Ancylothrix sp. D3o: one gene and its partner. The protein of the gene in region 1 interacts with the protein of each later gene in a pairwise test. Links are inferred from orthologs where the notes say so. Each region holds a gene or a part of one and is shown on either strand. Other genes may lie near its edges.

What was found.
Region 2: the proteins of ftsZ (region 1) and NG798_RS08900 interact in binary tests that used the Bacillus subtilis proteins (3 or more experiments, as listed by UniProt). The link is inferred for Ancylothrix sp. D3o from one-to-one orthologs.

Annotation. Positions count from the first base shown.
Region 1 is NZ_JAMXEX010000001.1:273,452-283,571, forward strand. The notes cover bases 7,258-10,120. They hold ftsZ (cell division protein FtsZ), read right to left. Parts: upstream 9,397-10,120; coding sequence 8,119-9,396; downstream 7,258-8,118. Other genes in these bases: NG798_RS01370 (S8 family peptidase), read right to left, coding at 7,258-7,466; NG798_RS01375 (hypothetical protein), read left to right, coding at 7,654-8,055; NG798_RS01385 (cell division protein FtsQ/DivIB), read right to left, coding at 9,527-10,120. Also shown: NG798_RS27955 (DUF4351 domain-containing protein), read left to right, coding at 1-227; NG798_RS01350 (D-alanine--D-alanine ligase family protein), read left to right, coding at 448-1,509; NG798_RS01355 (hypothetical protein), read left to right, coding at 1,557-1,793; NG798_RS01360 (CHAT domain-containing protein), read right to left, coding at 1,834-4,443; NG798_RS01365 (hypothetical protein), read right to left, coding at 5,458-5,691; more of NG798_RS01370, read right to left, coding at 5,688-7,257. UniProt on the Bacillus subtilis protein: Essential cell division protein that forms a contractile ring structure (Z ring) at the future cell division site. The regulation of the ring assembly controls the timing and the location of cell division.
Region 2 is NZ_JAMXEX010000003.1:359,737-369,897, reverse strand. What follows is about bases 7,166-10,069. They hold NG798_RS08900 (cell division protein SepF), read right to left. Parts: upstream 8,967-10,069; coding sequence 8,364-8,966; downstream 7,166-8,363. Other genes in these bases: pipX (transcriptional coactivator PipX), read right to left, coding at 9,981-10,069; NG798_RS08895 (YggS family pyridoxal phosphate-dependent enzyme), read right to left, coding at 9,264-9,926; proC (pyrroline-5-carboxylate reductase), read right to left, coding at 7,449-8,267. In the rest of the region: precorrin-6y C5,15-methyltransferase (decarboxylating) subunit CbiE, read left to right, coding at 1-381; NG798_RS08930 (DUF2267 domain-containing protein), read left to right, coding at 556-1,089; NG798_RS08925 (cobalt-precorrin-6A reductase), read right to left, coding at 1,144-1,887; NG798_RS08920 (chlorophyll a/b-binding protein), read left to right, coding at 2,100-2,309; photosystem II assembly protein Psb35, read left to right, coding at 2,494-2,715; NG798_RS08910 (Ig-like domain-containing protein), read right to left, coding at 2,800-6,789; more of pipX, read right to left, coding at 10,070-10,161. UniProt on the Bacillus subtilis protein: Cell division protein that is part of the divisome complex and is recruited early to the Z-ring. Probably stimulates Z-ring formation, perhaps through the cross-linking of FtsZ protofilaments. Its function overlaps with FtsA.

The DNA of each region.
Region 1 (10,120 bases):
AACGAGGCCGCCAAGAAGGCCGCCAAGAAGGCCGCCAAGAAGGAAAACAACAGGAAGCAGCATCACTTATTATCCGCCTGCTATCCCGCCGGCTTGGTGTTGTAAATGAGCAACTTCAGCAGCAAATTCAGGCATTATCTTTAACCAAATTAGAAGACCTAGCAGAGGCGCTTTTAGACTTTTCCCAATTTTCTGATTTAATTACTTGGTTGCAGCAAAACTCTTAACACCTTTATATCCACATCAGAAACCCGGTTTCTAAATAAATATTGAGTCTATAAACTTCAATTTTTCTTAGAAACCCGGTTTCTCAACATACAGCCTAACCTCCCCCCACCTTTTCCCCGAAAACCACTCTCCCACTCCGTAAACTTCCAACCAAGAGAAAATCACCGGCCCACCGCCGGCTATATTTATTCAGAAGCACAAATGCGGAGTATTCAGACAATGACAAAACTACGGGTAGGATTATTATTTGGCGGAAGATCAGGCGAGCACGAAGTCTCCATTAGCTCCGCAAGAGCCATCGCACGCGCCTTAAGCGCAGACAGCAACAGCGAAAAATACGATATCTTGCCCGTATATATCCAAAAAGACGGCCTCTGGCAAGCCGGCGACACCGCACAACAAGTCTTAACCACCGGCCAACCCCTCTCAACTTCCAGCGATAATGAACCCCTCGCCCGCTGGCAAACCCCCCCAGAAGTCGCCCAAGTAGACGTCTGGTTTCCCATCTTACACGGCCCCAATGGCGAAGACGGCACCGTACAAGGATTACTCAAATTAATGCAAGTTCCCTTCGTCGGGTCAGGCGTCTTAGGTTCCGCCTTGGGAATGGATAAAATTGCAATGAAAATGGCATTTGCAGAAGCTGGTTTACCCCAAGTTAAATACATGGCAATAAACCGCTCACAAATTTGGTCAAACCCCTGCGTATTTCCCAAACTTTGCGACGAAATCGAACAAAAATTAGGCTATCCTTGCTTTGTAAAACCGGCCAACCTTGGCTCCTCCGTCGGCATTTCCAAAGTACGCAACCGCAGCGAATTAGAAACAGCATTAGACAACGCCGCCAGTTATGACCGGCGCATCATCGTTGAAGCCGGAGTCATCGCCAGAGAAGTCGAATGTGCCGTTTTAGGAAACGACAACCCCAAAGCATCTGTAGTAGGAGAAATCACCTTTAATAGCGACTTCTACGACTACGAAACCAAATACACCGCAGGCCAAGCCGACTTATTTATTCCCGCAAAAATCCCCGCTGAAATTAGCCAAAAAGTACAAGAAATGGCAATCCAAGCCTTTTTAGCCATTGATGGAGCCGGTTTAGGAAGAGTAGATTTCTTTTATGTAGAATCAACCGGCGAAGTCTTAATCAACGAAATTAACACCCTCCCCGGCTTCACCGCCACCAGTATGTATCCCCAACTTTGGGCAGCCACCGGCATCCCCTTCTCCCAATTAGTTGAACAACTCATTCAACTAGCAATAGAACGCCACACCAACTAAATAGTAGGGTGGGCTTCGCCCACCTTAAATAAAATGTTCTATTTCCCATGCCGAAATCAAAAAAACGCTCGCCGCGCCTTCCTCCCCTTGTTTTAGTGTGGTTTTTCACCGTTTTAACAATAATAACCCTAACAGCCATAGCAATTTTTGGCTTAATTTTCCCTGGTTCAAATAAGCCCCAGCCCCCCCAAACAGACGGCAGCATTCCAAAAGAAGCAATCATAATTATTATCGTAACTTGTGCCGGCGGCTCCCTAGCAATCTTAAAATGGTTAAGTCAATAGTCCTTAGTCCTTAGTCCTTTGACAAATGACAAATGACAAATTACTCTTTTAACTGTAAAACCCCTTGCCAATCTTTAATCGCTTGATCCGACCACATCCAATTTTTAGCAAGCGCATCCGGTTGAAAACTTACCGCATCTTCACTTAAAACATAATTGCGAAACTTAATCGCCTTACTTAAGCGAACTTCCTTCTGCTCACCGGCCAGACTTCTTGCTTGTTTATAAAACACCAAAGCCGAGCCTGAATAAGCCGTTAAATCCTGACGAATTGTACTATTTTGCTGAGGATTATTTTCAAGCAAATTCAAAACTTGACTCCACATTTGAGCCGCCCGGTCAAAATTTCCCTCCGCATAATAAGCAAACCCCAAAGCATTAAAATATTCAGCAGATTTACCATTATCTTTTACCGCCACCTCCCAAAACCGGCGAGCATCCGATTGACTATAAAGTTGATTTCCCGCCGCCGCAAACTGCCACACCAACCGGCCTTTCAAAAAATTAACTTCCGGCTGATTTTCCTGTGCCTTTGGTATCGCCGCCAACGCCGCCTGCGCCTGCGGCAAAGCTGAACGATTTAAAAGCGCCTCCACCGCCGGAAAACCCTCCTTTAAATTTCCCTGACTAAACCGCTCAATAGCAATAGCAACCACTTGAGAAGTAGGAGTTTTTTGGAAATCAAGAGTATTTAAACTTTGCACCGGCACCTCCGACTCCACCGGCATCGTCACAGCTTGCTTTCCTGAATTCCCCACCACATTTTTTTCTTCAACCCGACTTCGCAAAAACCAAAACCCCAAAATCGGCAACAACCCAACTGCCACAACACCTACCAGCGCCTTCGGTATCCAGGCAGAGCGGTCAACCGGCGGCAACGTTTTCTTAGCATTATTCAGCTTTTCCGGTGCCGGTGCAATTAAACGAGGCGTTTTTGTACGAGAAAGATCCCCAGAATTCGCTTTAACATTACTTTCACTTGATTCTCTCTCTTGTGAATTAGAATCAATCGCCTCAGTTGATTGCTGGTATTTTTGCAGATCATACTCTTCTAATTCTTCATCCGAAAAAATCAAATCAGCTTGCCGCATTTCACTGGCAATTACATTGCTTGCTGGAGGATTACCACCGGCCGGTAAAGGATCAGGAGGCGAAAGCTGACGCAGCAAAGAAGCCACCATTGCTTCTGCCCCATCATCCAAAGGCTCCTCATTAAAATCATCATCCCATGCCTCATTTTCCCCCTCCAAATCCATCAATTCATCATCCTTAAAAAGCCCCAAATCCTCCTTTAACTCGGCATAATCCATTTCATCTAAAATCGAATCTATTTCCTCATCATCTAAATTTTCTAAATCATCAGGCTCCGCCACTTGAGGCGAACGAATTTGAGACAAAATAGGCGAAACCACCTCAGATTGACTTGAAGAAATAGAATTAATATGATAATTAGACCGCAAATAACCATCAAATTTAGGATGCAGATATAAAATAGGCAACGCCCAATAAAGCTGATTAGAACCATAGGCAGAAATAAGCCCCTGTCGAGCCCGACTCAAACTCAAATCCACCGATTGACCCAAATTCAAATTGCGATAAAAAAGCCGCGCCAAAGTCAAAGCAACATCATCGGGGATACATTCTGCCATTGCCAAAACCCCAGGAATTCCTCGATTAACCAAAGCTTCCGCCAAATTCCCAAGGCCGGTATCATCATTACGTCCGCTAATTAACATCCCCGCGCCGCGACAAGAATTAAAAACCGCCAATTGCACCCCATTATTTGCCAGCAAACCAGCCAAATCATAACCCGTCAGCGTTTCCGTCAGGCCGGTTTTGCGATTCACCAAATAAAGCTCGCCCCCCTTTGATCCCAAATTACTATGACCGGCATAATGGAAAACCTGATATTGATTGTGTTCCAGCGCTTGAGTCAAAGTCGCCCGGTCGGGTTGTTCCAAAATCTGAAGCTGCATAGCCGGCCCACCAGACTCAGAACGAGAAAGCAACTCTCTCTGTAAGTGTTCAGCCTCCTGCTTAAGTTGTAAACGATCCTGATCCGTCGGGCCGGCCAACACCATCAAAATCTTTAACGCCGTCGAAGTCGTTTGCTTGTGAGTCCCCTCAACCACCTCACTCATCAGCGCCGTTGTCGGCGGTTGATAGCGCGAAAACAAAACATCCGTCCCCGTAGCAATAGGCCGGTTGCCGTCGTGGAGAACTTCCCAAGGTAAACGCGGCAAAACATCACCTTTCAACGCCAAACGCAGACGTAACTGAGAGCGCCGGTGCTGAGCAATACTTTGGGCTGATATCCAACTATCACGCAGCCTACCTTGAAATAAATGCTGATGAAGCTGCCGGCCCAAAGCAACCAAACTCGCCACCCCAGCTTCAGGCGAAGAACCGACCTCTCCTAGACTCGTTTTCCCATTCCCAGTTTGCGAAGGCCAAGCCATATCACTTTCCTCTAACAAACCCAGCAACGGGTCATTCATAAGCTGACAAGCACGCACAAGCCAGTCATCCACCGGCCACTCTAAAATTTCCTCGGCCAATGGCGCCCCCTGCACCACATCTTCCGTTCTCACAAGATATTCATTACCCCGAACCGGGGTTACTGAAATTTGAAATTCTAGTTCCTGAGTCACAACGTCAGTCCTGCTCTTAGAATTCGATTATGTGCTACAAATACACACTCATATCAATTTGTCTGTATTGTCGCAATTTTTTGGCTGAAGCCACAAGAGGGTTTCCCACCCCCCAGCGCCAGAAAAGCCGGCACCGTAGCTAAAAACTATTGACTCCAGACCTCAATATTTTATTGATTCAAACAATCCGACTACCTATTGATGGGAAAAGTTACCACCTAGCCTAAACTTTTCAGGTACTACTAATAGATAACAGATTTTTCCGGATTGCATCAGCACCCCTAAGAACACTATTAACAGATGCACCCTGATAGATTGCCCTGGCTAACCATTGCTGGGGTTTTTTATTTGGCAATTCTTTTCTTATGGCCTAAAAATGTAGACAAATTCCTAATTTTTCCCAACCCCAACCGGCACCAAATTCAGCTTGTCATACCCCCAAAAATTTCTCCCCACCTTCTCACCAATTTCTTTTTTAAATTTTCCTGACGCACCCCATCAACCGCAGAAACTTGGAATGGTAGATGCACCCTGATTGATGCTCCCGGTCGTTTTAGGCCGGGATTTTTGTTTTTTTTATCACTCTTCCCTTGATCCTAACTAATAAATTTTGATTCAATTTTTAGGCATTCATAAAAAACCTTTTGTTTTCTGCTTTTAACCCTACTTTCCTCTTCTTTTCCCCTAATGAGCATCAAGCCTTAAAGTTTAAAACTTTCTTCAGCTTTTCCGGATTAACTTCACTCATCCTAGGAAAAAGAAATGGTAGATGCACCCTGATTAAGCTCCCCGGTTAAACCAACCGGGGTTTTTTTTGCTTTTTGCTAGTAGATTCACAAACCTCACCCTACCCCCCCTGCCAAATAGGCAAAGGGGATATTAAATTTGTTTTGCCCCTCAGAGAATCTGAATGCAGCCGCATCGCAGGTAGATACTGCTAAAGCGTAACGACATACTGAGGCAAAACAAAAAAGTGAGTATTTAACAAGCACCCGGACGCAGCCCCCGGTGGGATCAATCCGAATTGAGGACGGAAAACTCTTCCACTTCCAGCACCGGCCCAATCATGGCAAAGCTCATCACGTCGTCACGGACTTTCCCTTTAACCTTGACTTCTAGGCCCGACTTGAGCAACTCTGCCGGCGCTCCCTGATGAATTTCGTAGCTTTCACCCTTTTCTGATACCAGTGCCCAAGTTCCAGGGCCGAAGCCTTTCCTTTCTATTTTGCCCTGAATCGTCACACTCATACAACTACCCCCTCAGATTTTGCAGCTAATTTTGCTAAACCAAAACACAGCAGCGCATTTATCACCAAAAATCCCTGGGCGACAAAACCGCCTCCCAACAGCCAAACATTCGGCGAGATAAGCGCCGTCACCGCCAAACAACTCGCCACGCCCAAAGACGTACCAATCGCAAACCACTTTAAAGACTTGTGGCCCAACAGCAACAGCACCAACCCCACAGGAATCAACGCTGAAGCAAAAAGCGGATTCAAAGCGCTACTCCCCTGAACAACATTCCCCAATTCAGGAATCGAGCTACCCATTGCCCGAAAAGGCCATTGGGGAAGATCAAAAATATACAAGCCGCGCAGGAAAAACAAACCTGAACTTCCAGCTACCAAACCGGAAGAAAGCGACCAACTCCAAGCAAACGGGAAATAATTTCGCAAAAACCAAGCCAACATATAAGAACCCAACACCATCGCCAGTTTTGGCAACAGCGCCACCGCGCCGCCATCAATCCAAAAGCGAGGATTCAAATAGCCATTATCCCGCAACCACCGGAAGAAATCGCGGAAGGTAATCTGGCCCTTGGTTGCCAACTGCACCGCCGCTGCTGCGTCCAATTGACCGGCCCCAAAATGATTAAGCGGATCGTCTGCAACCGTCCGCGCTGACTGTTTCAAGATCCGCACAATTTCTTCTGGTTCTTGAACACCGGCAGCTTTAATCAAAGCCGCCACGCCAGCAACGTGAGGCGCCGCCATACTCGTGCCTTGATAAGCGGCAAAAATTGAGTTTCCTTGCTCATCAATGGTATTTTGCAAAATTCCGCCAACTTCACCATTTGTGGTATCGCCACCGGGTGCTGAAATATCCACACCGGCCCCAAAATTAGAATAAAAGGCTTTTTGCCCGGAAGCATCCAGCGCCGCAACTCCCACCACGTTAGGATAACGAGCCGGATAGCCAGCCGAGCTATCAGCACTGTTTCCGGCGGCGGCAATAATCACAACGCCTTTACTGTGAGCGTAATCAATGGCTTCTTGCATGAGTTGGCTTTCACCAGGGCCACCCAAACTCATGTTAATGATATCGGCACCATTATCAGCCGCAAATTTAATCGCTTCCGCAATATCAGCAATGGTGCCACCGCCGGAAGATGCCAAAACTTTCAGCGGCATAATACTGGCTTGATAGGCAATACCGGCCACGCCATACTCGTTATTTGTACTTTGAGCAATGGTGCCGGCAACGTGGGTACCGTGTCCGTTATCGTCGGCAGCCTCGGTTTTATCGTTGACAAAATCGTAGCCTGGGGTGAAGTTTGTATCTTTTAAATCTGCTACGGGTGTGACGCCGGTGTCTATGACAGCCACCGTTACGCCATTGCCTTTGCTTTCTTCCCAAGCTTTCTCAATATTAATGCTGCGAAAATTCCACTGCTGATGATACATGGGATCATTGGGAATTTCCAAAACGCTGTAAATATAATCCGGTTCAATGAATTCTGTTGATTGTCGCAGATCGGATTTTTTCAAAGCTTTAAGAAGTTGCTTATTCCCCTTGACAATATAGACATTATCTGATACTGAAAACTCACTGTTGAGTTGAGGAGTAACGCCGTACTGCTGGGAAAGCTGGCTGAGTTGTGTTTCAATTTGAGAAGCTGGTATATCCTCGCGGAAATCCAGCACAATTTGATTAAAACTGCCTTGATTTGCCAAACCTTTGAAATTGAACAAAGCAACAGCCACCCCAACAATAAATAGGGATAGCAGGAAAAACTTTCGCATAAAACACCTCTAAGGTCGTGCGGGTGTATCTTGAAGATAGCTTAAGGGTATTACATTTGGCCTAAGTCGGGAGCTAATCTTGAAAAAAAGGAATTTTTACTATAAAATTGCATGAATTGCTTTCTGGGAGTTTTTCGAGAAAGCGTTATTTTCTACCAATCCTTAAATCGAAAATCTAAGATATAAAATGGAACGGGGTTTGCTGTGGTTGCCACTCTTGGCGGTTTTTATATGGTTGGCTTGGGCCGGCAGTAACGAATATCAAAAAGTAGAAGCCTATCGTCTGTGGGCCAAACAATTTGAACAAGCCAAATATGATATTTATGCAGTTTTAGGGAAAACCGGCAATCAACTAACCTGGGGAAAACCGACAAAGAAGGGGCCGGTTAATCTGCAAAGTTTTTCCCTTGATGATGTTACAGAAATACGGTTTTTGGTAGATGGAGTTGCGGTGGATGCTAATACACCCCCCACCCAAGGCAAAAAAATTGAACTGGAATTCAGCTTTGGCAAGCTTACTCCCCAGCGAATTCCCTTTACAGAAATTCCCCTCGCCGCCGAGTGGGCAAAATCTTTAAAACAAGGTTGAGAGTAGATTTAGAAACCCGGTCTTTTGAGAAAAACCGAGTTTCTTGATTGTTAGAGAGGCGCTTTAGCGAGGGGGACGCCGGCGCTTCAAAAAGTCTGGGATATCTAAACCATCAGGGGCTTTTTGAGGTTCGGATGCCGGTGCCGGTGGGGGTGGCGTTGCCGGCCTGCTGGTGGGAGTAACCGGACGTGGTGCCGGAGCAGTTTTTGCTGCCGGTGCACCTACCACCGTTTCGGGTGAAAAGCCGGTGGCAATCACCGTAATTCTAATTTCACCTTGAACCCGCTCATCAATAACTGCCCCGAAAATAATATTGGCATTGGGATCGACGTTTTCATAAATAATATCTGCCGCTGCACTCACTTCGTGAAGAGTAAGATCAGTTCCGCCTGTGATATTAAAGACAACGCCCTTTGCGCCATCGATAGAAGACTCCAAAAATGGCGAAGAAATAGCCTGGGAAGCAGCATCAACGGCTCTTGACTTGCCAGAACCAATTCCAATACCCATCAAAGCCGAACCGGCATCTGCCATAACGGCCCGGACATCGGCAAAGTCCACATTTACCAACCCTGGGATCGTAATGATATCCGAAATGCCCTGAACACCTTGGCGGAGAATATCATCAGCTTCGCGGAAAGCTTTTTGAACCGGCGTATCTGCCTGGATAACGTCTAAAAGTTTGTTATTTGGAATAACAATCAGCGTGTCAACCCGGCTTTGCAGGGCGTCGATCCCTTGTTCAGCTTGGCTAAGGCGGCGGCGTCCTTCAAAAGTAAACGGACGGGTAACAACTCCCACCGTTAACGCGCCCAACTCCTTAGCCACTTCCGCCACAATAGGAGCAGCACCAGTGCCGGTGCCCCCACCCATGCCGGCGGTAATAAACACTAAATCAGACTGCCCTAGAGCTTGGGCAATTTCATCGCGGGATTCCTCAGCGGCTTTTTGGCCGATAGCAGGGTTGCCCCCGGCACCGAGTCCGCGCGTCAATTTTTGACCAATTTGCAGTCTTTTAGGTGCTTCAGACTGGCTGAGAGCTTGAGCATCGGTATTAACCGACCAAAACTCAACTCCCAAAATTTCACTAGCAATCATGCGATTAATGGCATTGCCGCCACCACCGCCGACACCGATTACTTTAATTCTTGCTACGCTGCTGGGCACAATATCTCCACTCCTTGATTCTTCCCCAGCCATGCCTTTCGGATCTCGATTTTGATTTATATATAAGCCAGCGTTACCGAAAGGATTTGAATTATCCGCGCTAGTCGGAAAACCTGTTTGCCCTTGGGAATGCGGGCTGTCATTTTCAAGCCCTATTTTACTATTAAGTGTCATTGGTATTAGCTAAGGTAAATAAACAACGCTTCAGGTGGCCGGTTCTTGTTGTCAACTATAGGGGATGTTGCGCTTTGCAACCAACCGTACCTGGTACTGGGGGAGGCATGGCCAAAGCCTAGTTCCCCTGCTAGGGAGATTTGGCAGCGGGTGGCTGAATTTTACCCGGTTGCAGTTTAATAGCTGGGGATTGGGGGTTTTTAAGGTCAATGTAGGCGATCTGACTGTAACGCGGGTGTTTGGGTAATTGGCGCATTCGATCAATAACTTGCAGTTGTTCGTCAAACTTAGAACTGTACGGGCCAAGATGGACAGTTCCAATTTCTGTTTTTAAAATTACATTGCCTGAATCTTGCCAGTCAACTTCTGAAACTTTGACGGGAGACTGGCTGAGGGTTTGGTAAAGTTGGGGCCAATTCTCCCGATAGTTGCTGGGGTTGCCGATGACTTTTAACGAAGGTAGGGGAATAGTTTGCTGGAGGGCTGTGTAATTTTTTAATGGAGTCCACCAGCCGTTTTCGTCAAGGACGCCTACAATGAGCGAAGTCGAATTGCCGGAGTCTTTTTGTTTGGCATCTAACGCGCCCTGGCTGAGTTGAGCAATGGCTACAGGATAACGTTCTTTAATGTGGACAGTTAAGCCAGGGGGGAAAAGATGCCGGTGGACGGTGGCTTTGGCAATGGGGGCGGCGGTTTCTAGCTTTTGGGCAATTTCTTGGGGTTG
Region 2 (10,161 bases), on another replicon or contig:
GCAATAGCTATAGAACAAAATGCCACCCGACTGCAATACATCGCAGATAATGCCGCAGCTTTAGGCGTTCCTAACCTCAAAATTATTGCAGGAAAAGCACCGGCAATTCTCACAGACTTACCTCAACCTGATGCTATTTTTATCGGGGGAGGAGTGACAACTGAACAGTTATTTGAAATTTGCTGGAATTCTTTAAAAATTGGAGGCCGGTTAGTAGCAAACGCTGTTACCATTGAAAGTGAGCAAAAAATCTTTGAATGGCAACAACAACTCGGCGGAACCTTAAGCAGAATTGCCATACAAAGGGCCGAACCCATTGGTAAATTTTTAGGCTGGAAAGCAATGGCGCCGGTGACACAATGGGTAGTTATAAAGAACTAATAAATCAACCTTTTGATAGATGAAAAATCCCTCAAAATACGATACCTCTCTCCAAAGACTCAAAAGCAAGCAGCGGCCAATTTCAACCTTTAGATTGAAGTAAAAAATTATACAAATATGACAAAGTGTAGGGGAAACGCATATTTTGATTAAAACATCAAAAGGTGGTTAGAAATGGATGTTCAAAACAAGCATTATCCAGAAATAGATCCCACAGAAATAGAAGATGAACGAGTGCTTATTCCAGAAGAGCATCGCTCATTTCTCGAAAAAGTCATGCAGCAAGGGGGACTTGCCGATCCCTACGACGCCAGAGACATGACGGAAATTGTTTATCGTGTCATGCGCGACATGATGACAACCGAAGCAGCAGATCGCGTCGAAGCAGAACTGCATGAAAAAGTAATGGAAACCGACGAAAAAGTGCTCCAAATGGAAATTTCCGACATTTGGAAAGATAGCAATCCTATCGTAAGGTTCCTGAGTCGGGTTCGTCCACCTTGGCAGGGCCCAGGCATTTTTAAAATTGACTCAGATCGCTTTTTATTCCGCGTCGCCAATGAAGGCGGACAGCCAATTGTAGACCGCGAAAAAGTCATTAAAGCCGTTTTTTCTGCTACCAAAGATGAGTTATCTGAGGAGCGAATTCAAGAAATTGCCGGTTGGCTTCCCGAAGGTCGTGTTCGCCAACTTTGGCAAGAAGCTTAATTTAAAAAAAAGCCAATTTCCGAGACCCGGTTTCTTTAAGACACCGGGTTTTTATCATTGAAATAATTTCTTTAAAATCCATAAATAAGCACTTTCCACATCCGTCACAACTTCACCCCCTGGCACCGGCGGACGCTCAACCATCACAACCGGCTTCCCCAACTCCCGCGCCGCTACAATCTTTGCATAAGTCGCCTCTCCCCCACTATTTTTACTAACAATAACGTCAATTTTATATTTAACTAATAACGCTCTTTCGTCCGCCAAAGAAAACGGCCCTTTATCCAACAATAACTCACCCTTGGGAATTCGCATTTGGGGTGCCGGTGGGTCAATCATCCGCATCAAAAACCAGATATCCGGCAGATTACTAAAAACCGCCAACTCTTGCCGGCCAATTGTTAAAAAAACCCGTTTAAAACCCGCCAAAACCTGCGCCGCCATCTCATTACTTTCTACCTCAATCCATTGATCTCCCTCCATTTTTTCCCAAGCCGGTCGAATTAACATCAAATGCTCGACCCCACACGCCAAACAAGCCGCCGCCGCATTAAACGAAATGCAGCGCGCAAACGGATGTGTCGCATCAACCACCAAATCTATTGTTTCGTTTTGTAAAAATTCTCCTAACCCAGCCTCACCGCCAAAACCCCCCACCCGCACATTTCCAGCCACCTCTGCCGGTTTGCGAGTTCGTCCCGCCAACGAAGAAATCACCTCTACACCTTCCAACAACGCCACTCTGCGCGCCAACTCCGACGCATCCCCCGTTCCACCCAAAATTAAAATTTTTTTCATTTTACCTTTATAAACACTACAGATTAAACCTTTAAACAGCCTTAAACAAAAGCTTTTATCATCCAACTTTGCACAAAGTCAAACCAAAAATTAATTATATATACGGTTTGCCTCCCTTATGTTGTACGGTTTCCCTCACTTTTTCAGGATTGCAACAAAACTTTACATTGCGTAACATTAAGTTACAAATAAAAAACCAAAGGGAAAAAACAATGAAAACCCGCTATGTTGTAGATCACGGCGAACTCTTAAATAACTTTGCAATTGAACCCCAAGTTTATGTAGACGACCGTAAACAACTTGGCTTCAACGAACGCTCAGAAAAAATCAATGGCCGGTTAGCAATGATTGGTTTTGTTTCGCTGTTAGCCTTAGAAGTAATTACCGGACATGGTTTAATTGGTTGGTTGAGCAGCCTATAAACCCAAAAATTCAGAAATTTAACAACTAAATAACCCCCATAAAACAAAAGGTTGGAGTTTTTGGCTCTAACCTTTTTAATATGAAGCAAAAAAAGCCAACAGCGAAAAGCCGGTTTAGGGGATTGAAAACTGTTAATTTTCATGGTAAATTCGCAGAAACTAAACAAAAAGGATAAACAAAAAAATGTCATTATTACTGGCAATCGCCACCGATGCGGCTTACGCTCAAACCCTCAAAACTGCATATTTCGGAGTGTTGGGAGTAGGCTTTCTCGCCGCTGTAGTCATTGGCTCAATTGCCTGGTATAACTCCAAAAGACCCGCTGGTTGGGAAAACGCCGACGCACCTAACTGGGTTCCCAAAGTAAACTCATCAGAATCAAACCCAGACCAACAAAGCAAATAAACCCAAACAGAAATTCAGCGAAAATCAACTGAAAAACCCGGCTTTTCCTGAAAAAACCGGGTTTTTTAAATTCAAGTCAAACCCTTAAACAATTTGAGCAGTGATCTCCGCATCCAAAAGCAAAGTCGCATTGCCTTGAGTGTAAGTGGTATAACCGGGAACTGTCGAGCCAGCATTAGTCCAACCGCCACCAGTCAAGCTAACAGAACTGCCGGCCACAGCATCAACAACAAGCTGATTGCTTATATCCGACAAAGCCATTAAGCTCATACCAGTAAGCGCCAAACTCGCACCGGCCACAGTAAGATCAATACGCTCCACGCTAGTAATACGGCTGTTAACAGCGTTTAAATCCAAACTAACCGCAGCATCCAAACGCAGCGTATCCGTGCCCAAACCGCCATCAAAACTACGGAAAGCGGCATCCGAAATTGCAATCACATCATCACCGCCACCGCCATAAAGCACATCCAAACCACCGGCCCCAGTTAGCGTATCATTGCCGGTACCGCCAACCAAAACATCAGCAGCAGTAGTCCCCGTCAAAGCATCAGCCGCCGCAGTTCCCTGTTGAGTCACCACAGCAGAGAAATTACCGCCGTAGACAATATAAGCCTTACCAGCATTTAAACCTTCTGGGCCGGCCCCAGGAGCACCGGTAATCAGATCAGAAAAACCGTCGCCATTCACATCCCCCGCCGTGCGAGTACCATTCCCCGCAAAATCAGAAGGCGACTCACCCAACATCACAAAACCGCCAAGTCCCGACTCAACGCCGGTTAAAGAAACATTCGCCGTATCTGACTTACCAAACACAACATAAGACTTACCCGACGCCGTGCCATTGGGATCAGAAAGATTCGATCCCATAATCACATCCCCAAAACCATCCGCATTCACATCTCCTGCCGCACGAACAGGCCGGCCAATACGGTCTTCTTCCGACTCCCCAATAATCGCAAAACCGCCACTTCCCGCAGATATCGAACTCATATTAATCAGAGTTCCATCAGTTTTGCCAAACACGACATAAGACTTACCTGCTTGTTGCGCCGTAGACGCCGCACCTGTCGCGCCAACAATCAAATCAGCTAAGCCATCCGAATTGACATCCCCAGCCGTGCTAACAGACGTGCCGGTGCGGTTTCCAGCAGCTTCCCCAACCATCGCAAACCCACCAACACCGGCCCGCACATCAATCAAATTAATTGCCGTTGTCGTAGTGCGACCGCCAAAAACCACATAGGCTATGCCAGCATCACCACCGTTTGCATCCGAACCAGCCGCACCGACAATCACATCAGCATAGCCATCGCCATTCACATCACCCGCCGTCCGCACAGAAAGGCCGGTGCTATTGCCAGCAAACTCGCCATTCATCACAAAACCGCCAACCCCAGCGACTATATCCGTTAAATTCACCGCTGTGTTATTAGTTTTGCCAAATACCACATAAGCCTTACCGGCATTCACACCCCCCGGCGTATCCGCACGCGGTGCACCAATAATTAAATCAGCCAAACCATCGCCATTAACATCACCGGCATTACTCACAGAATTACCGGTTTCATCATCAGCCGTTTCTGCATTAATGGCAAAACCGCCACCGCCGGCAGCCCCCAGTTGAGCGAAATTAACCGGTGCGCCATCACTTTTACCAAACACCACATAAGCTCTACCGCTATTGGTTATACCATTGGAATCGGCACCAACCGCACTGACGATCATATCCCCAATGGCATCACCATTAACATCACCGGCAGTGCTTACTTCAAACCCTGCTCGGTCGTCGGCTGCTTCGCCATTCATCACAAACCCGCCATTGCCGGCAGAAATATTGCTTAAATTAATCGTTGTACCGTTGGCTACCAGAAACACAGCATAAGCTTTTCCAGCATCCCCCGCCCCCGCAACATCTGCACGAGACGCACCAACGATAACATCCATCAAACCATCATTATTGACATCGCCGGCCCAACTTACAGAGTTACCAGCATTATCACCTCCAGCTTCACCCAACACGGCAAAACCCCCCGTATCTGCTGGAATGCCTTGGCCGGTGGCAATAGAACTTAATTGCACTTGCGCTGTAACCGGCACAGTCACAGCAGCGGTGGCCGTTGCAGAGCCATCAGAAAGGGTATAGTTAAACGTTGCATTGCCGGTAAAGTTTGTGTCGGCAATAAACGTCACAACACCGTTTTGCAAAGAAACCGTGCCCCCGGTGCCGTTCGTTACCTGCGTAATGCTAAGTTGACCGTTATCTGGGTCTGTATCATTTGCCAGTAAAGTTGCAACGGGTATTTCATAAGGACTGCGTAACAATACCGGCCCGGTTGTATCTGCGGTGGCCACAGGCGGCGCGTTAACAGTGACGTTAAAGGTTTCAATCGTTGTGTTTGTACCGTCCCTCACCGTCAAAGTAATGGTAGTGGTGCCAAATTGACCGGCGGTGGGGGTGTAGTTTATTGTCGGGCTTGGGCCGGTTGTGTTGACGGAAAGAGTTTCATTGGGGATTAAGTTGGGATTGGTTGAAGTCAGGCTATAGGTAAGTGTTGCCGGTGCCGTCTCAGAATCGCTAACTGTCAGCGGAATGGGATTAACCGGCGCGTTTTGATTAACAACTTGATTAGGAATATCTCCTACTGTAGGTGCAGAGTTAGCTGGTGGTGCCGGTGCTGGTGCTGGTTCCTGTGCCGGTGCTGGTGCTGGTGCCGGTGTCGGTGTCGGTGTTACCCCACCCCCATCATCAACCCCCGGAGTCGGTGTCGGTGTTGGTGTGGGTTCAGGTGTTGGTGTGGGTGCCGGTGTTGGTGTGGGTGCTGGCGTTATCGGAGTTGTCGGAGTTGTCGGAGTTCCAGCACCGTTATCAACAATTGGCGTTGTCGGAGTTCCACCACCACCGCCATTAGAATTGGCTGAAGGATTAAATCGAATTAAATTGCCATCACCCACCAAAGAATTAACGCTAACGCCGGGTAAAATTGCCAAATATTCACCCAAAACTTTCTCTTGAATAATGGTATAACCGGCAAACTGATCTGTGCCGGTGAAAATATTAAGCTGGTCAAAAGTTAAACCACCAATTAAAGAAATAACATCATTCCCGGTGCCAAATTCTGTCAACCAGTCGGCATCCATAATTTGCGGCCCGCCGGTGCTGCGATATCCGGGCACATCATTACGAAGACCGATTACAAAAGTATCATCCCCAACGCCCCCAAAAACGGTATCCGCACCAATATCACCATAAAGTGAATCGTTGCCCAAATCGCCATAAATTACATCATTACCTTGTCCGCCATGTATCACATCATTATTTTGTCCGCCATACATTGTGTCGGCTTCTTCATTGCCAAAAAGCGAGTCATCCCCGGCATTTCCGCAGATAGTATCCGTGCCGGTGCCACCCGAAACTAAGTCATTTCCTAAATCGCCACAAAGTTCGTCATTATCAAGATCGCCATAAATTTCATCGTTATCTTGACCGCCGTGCACAGTGTCATTATTTTTGCCACCATAAATAATATCGTTGCCGACGTTTCCTCCTAACCAGTCTCTACCTACATTGCCAAACATTAAGTCATTGTTTTCGCGGCCAACTACAACATCATCGCCGATGTCTCCGCAGAGTGCATCATCACCTAAATCGCCAGAAATATAGTCTTGATCTTTGCCGCCGTGTACGGTGTCGTTATCTTTACCGCCATAAATAAAATCGTTGCCGATGTTGGCTCCTATCCATTCTCTGCCTGTGTTGCCAAAAATGGTATCATTTCCTTCTCCACCAATGCCGATGTCATCTCCGATGTTGCCGGCGATAGCATCATTGTCAATTTGACCAAGTAAATAATCGTTGTTTTTGCCACCTTGGAGGGTATCTTTTTGTTTGCCGCCGGCAATGGTATCCGGGCCTTCGTTGCCGCTGAGTAAGTCATTACCTTGGTTGCCAAAAGTGTTATCGCCTGCTGGCAAACCAACAATAACGTCGTTGCCTTGATTGGCTTGTAATACATCCTGGTTAGGTGTTCCTAGAAGGACATCATTTTCGTTTGTGGCTTGAGTTGATTGCATGGTAGATGTTGTTCCTATTTGTTGTAAAGTTGCCTTTCTTGCCTGAAAAGCTGGACTGTAAACATTCTGTGTTGCGTCAAATAATTTCAGCTTTTTAGACGCAAGAATTCTAACCGCGAAAAGGCGATTTTGAGGTTTTATTGGGGCTATGGTAAGAAGGTTTAGAACCTATTTTTTAGCGATTTTTGTTGCTTTTAAAACACTTATGGCACCCTTCTCATTCTTTTATATTTGATGAAATAGAAAGGAAACTCTATCTCCAGAAATAAATGTTTGCTTAATCTTTGGATAGATTACTGTTGTGCTTGTAGCTACTAGGAGTCTATTAAAAGAGTTGCCCGTGAGAATTTTAAATGATGGGTTAGCCTGTTTTTAAGGCTATTAAATTTATTTTTTTTTGGGAGAGTTTAATGATTTTAGATTTTAGAATTTGTGGGAGATTTTGGATGGAGAGTTTTAGATTAGGCGTGGTGTTGAGGTGTGTGCTATGATCTACAGCAGAAAATTTTCTGCGGATAAAGATTTTTGGCATTTAAAACCCTTGCATCCAAAGACAAGGAATATTTTTGCAATTTTAAATGTAAAAATTCAAGCTTAAAATCGTCAGATAAGCAAGATTTGGGCATCTAAAACCCTTGCATCCAAAATCGAAAATCGTCTTAGCTGCCGAGTTCTTGTGAGCGCCGCGCCGCCGCTTTAACAGCTTCAATTAAGGCAGAACGAAAACCGGCTTTTTCAAGTTGAGCGAGTCCGGCAATGGTTGTCCCCCCCGGACTGGTGACGCGATCTTTCAATTCAGCGGGGTGCATTTTAGTCTCGTGTAACATGGTGGCGGTTCCCAAAACGGTTTGCAGAGCAAGTTTGGCCGCTATGGGTCTAGGTAAACCAGCATAAACGCCGCCATCTGTCAAGGCTTCGATAAGAATTGATACATAAGCGGGGCCAGAACCAGAAAGGCCGGTGACAGCATCCATCATTGATTCGGGAACTTCGACAACATCCCCAACTGCTTGGAGAATTTGGCGGGCAAAATCGAGATGGTGAGGTTGGACGCAAGTACCGGCAGTAATTGCAGAGATGCCGGAGCCAACAGTTGCGGGGGTATTTGGCATAGCACGAATCACCGGCCACCCCGGAAAACCACTCTCAAGTTTACTCAGAGGAGTGCCGGCTAAAATAGACACCACCACCGGGGCGATTTCTTCAGGAAAACTAGATAAAGTATCGGCCAAGTCGCTAAGGACAATCTCAAAAATCTGGGGTTTAATCGCCAAGAGCAAAACATCTGTAGCACAAGCAGCAGAACGGTTATCGCCGGTGACACCAACACCATAATGTTGAGCTAAAAATGAACGCCGAGCCTGGTTGGGTTCGCTGACTAAAATTTCTGAAGGTTGGTAAATGCTCTTAGAAACAAGGCGAGATAAGAGCGCTTCGCCCATTATCCCGCCGCCGATCATACCGAATTTAATTGTCATGGGTCAAAAGTCAGGTTTGAGGTGTCAATTAGCAGTCAATTTTTGATTTTACGTCTGACTGACGCCCTAACACTGACTTTTTAACGAATCAAAGAATTATTGAGCCATTCTGACTTGCTCAGGAGTCCAAGGGGCTTGACCGGCTGGCCGAGTGGTGGGGCGCAGGTGAGGTTGGAGAACATCATGCACCACACCGGTTTGAGTGCTGACTTGAACACAGCTAGGCGTGAACAAGAAAATGCTTTCGCCGATGCGTTCTTGATGGCCATCAAGGGCGTAAGTACCACCGGCGATAAAATCGACAGCGCGTTGGGCTTGATCTGGGTCCATCAGCGTCAAATTGAGTACCACAGACTTGCGCTGACGCAGTGCTTGAATGGCTTGGGGCATTTCTTCAAAAGAGCGAGGTTCCATCACCAACACTTCTGAAATACCGTTAGCGGCTCCTGGCATACCGATTACATTACTCATAGCTGAACCCATTCCCGACGTTGATCCCATCATAGCTGTACTTGTTCCGGCGAGAGATTGATCACGCAGACGGCTGCGGTTTGTGGTATCGGCTGCCGGTGCGGGGGCAGTTTCTTGGGGGTAGACGTTTTGATATCTGTCTCCTTCCATTTCCTCGTAGTCATATTCGTAATCAACCGGCTGATTTAGACCTACGAAATCTCGTAGTTTTGAAAAAATGCTATTCACGTCGGACGCTCCATCACAACTAGGGTTATTTTGGCAAAAAGTAAAGAGTTTTTACAGATTGCTTCCGCGATTTTTATAACAAAGTAACGGAAGTTTTTAAAGATGCGTTGATTGCTTCTTGGTAGTTTTGAGCAGGCTTGACAGGATTTTCTGCTTTGGGAACTCGTTTTATTAGAATTTCTCTGGCTTATTACTTTTTGCATAGCCCATAAAATCGAGCGTCACAAGCGGTTGCTTGCTCCCAAAGTCACAGTTTATTTTACACCCATTGGCAACTTTTATTTGTCTGCTTTCAAATTATGCTCCGCGCTCTCCAAATAAAATCGTGCCTAGTCTTACCATTGTCGAACCGGCTTTGACGGCTAAATGATAGTCCCCTGACATTCCCATAGACAGTTCCCGCAGGGGTAGTTGGGGCCATTGTTGGCGAATATCTTGGGCGAGGTGGCTGGCATTTTCAAACAAAGTCAAGGTTTCCCCTTCATTGAGTCCTAGGGGCGGAATTGCCATCAAGCCTTGAATTGAGAGGTGATGGCACTCGATGAGGGCAGGCAGTTCTTCAAGTAATTGTGGCTGTGTAAAACCGTGTTTATGGGGATCATCTGTGAGTTTTACTTGCAGACACACTTGGGGAGTGACATTTAGTTCTGCCGCGAGCCGGTCGAGACGTTGGGCGAGTTTTAAGCTATCGACAGAGTGAATCCATTGGAATAGCTGTAAAGCTTTTTGGGCTTTGTTGGTTTGCAGGTGGCCGATCAGATGCCAGGTGATATCTGGCAAGTCTTCCAGCAATTTTTGTTTGGTTTCGGTTTCCTGGATGCGACTTTCGCCAAAATCTCGAATGCCGGCTTTGTATGCTTCTCGCATGGCTTCGGTCGGCACTTGTTTGCTGACGGCGATGAGACGAACTTCCTCACTTAAGGAGGCTCGGATCTTAGCAATGCTTTCGGCAATAGACATTCTGGGATTTTTTGAATGGTTTACTTGAGACAGCCACGCCCGCTTAGCAGACAGTTAGAGAAAGGTTCGTTGGTGGACGTGCTGTAGTTGCTCGTATTCTTTTTGCTGGCCGGTGCGCCGCAACAAGCGTAAACGGTTTTCTACCATCAGGCGAGCGTCGGAGCGGCCTAATGGTTCAAATTTTACGCCTCCGGGGCCGGTTGTTACTAAAAAAAACAAGCGTTGTGCGTAAAGG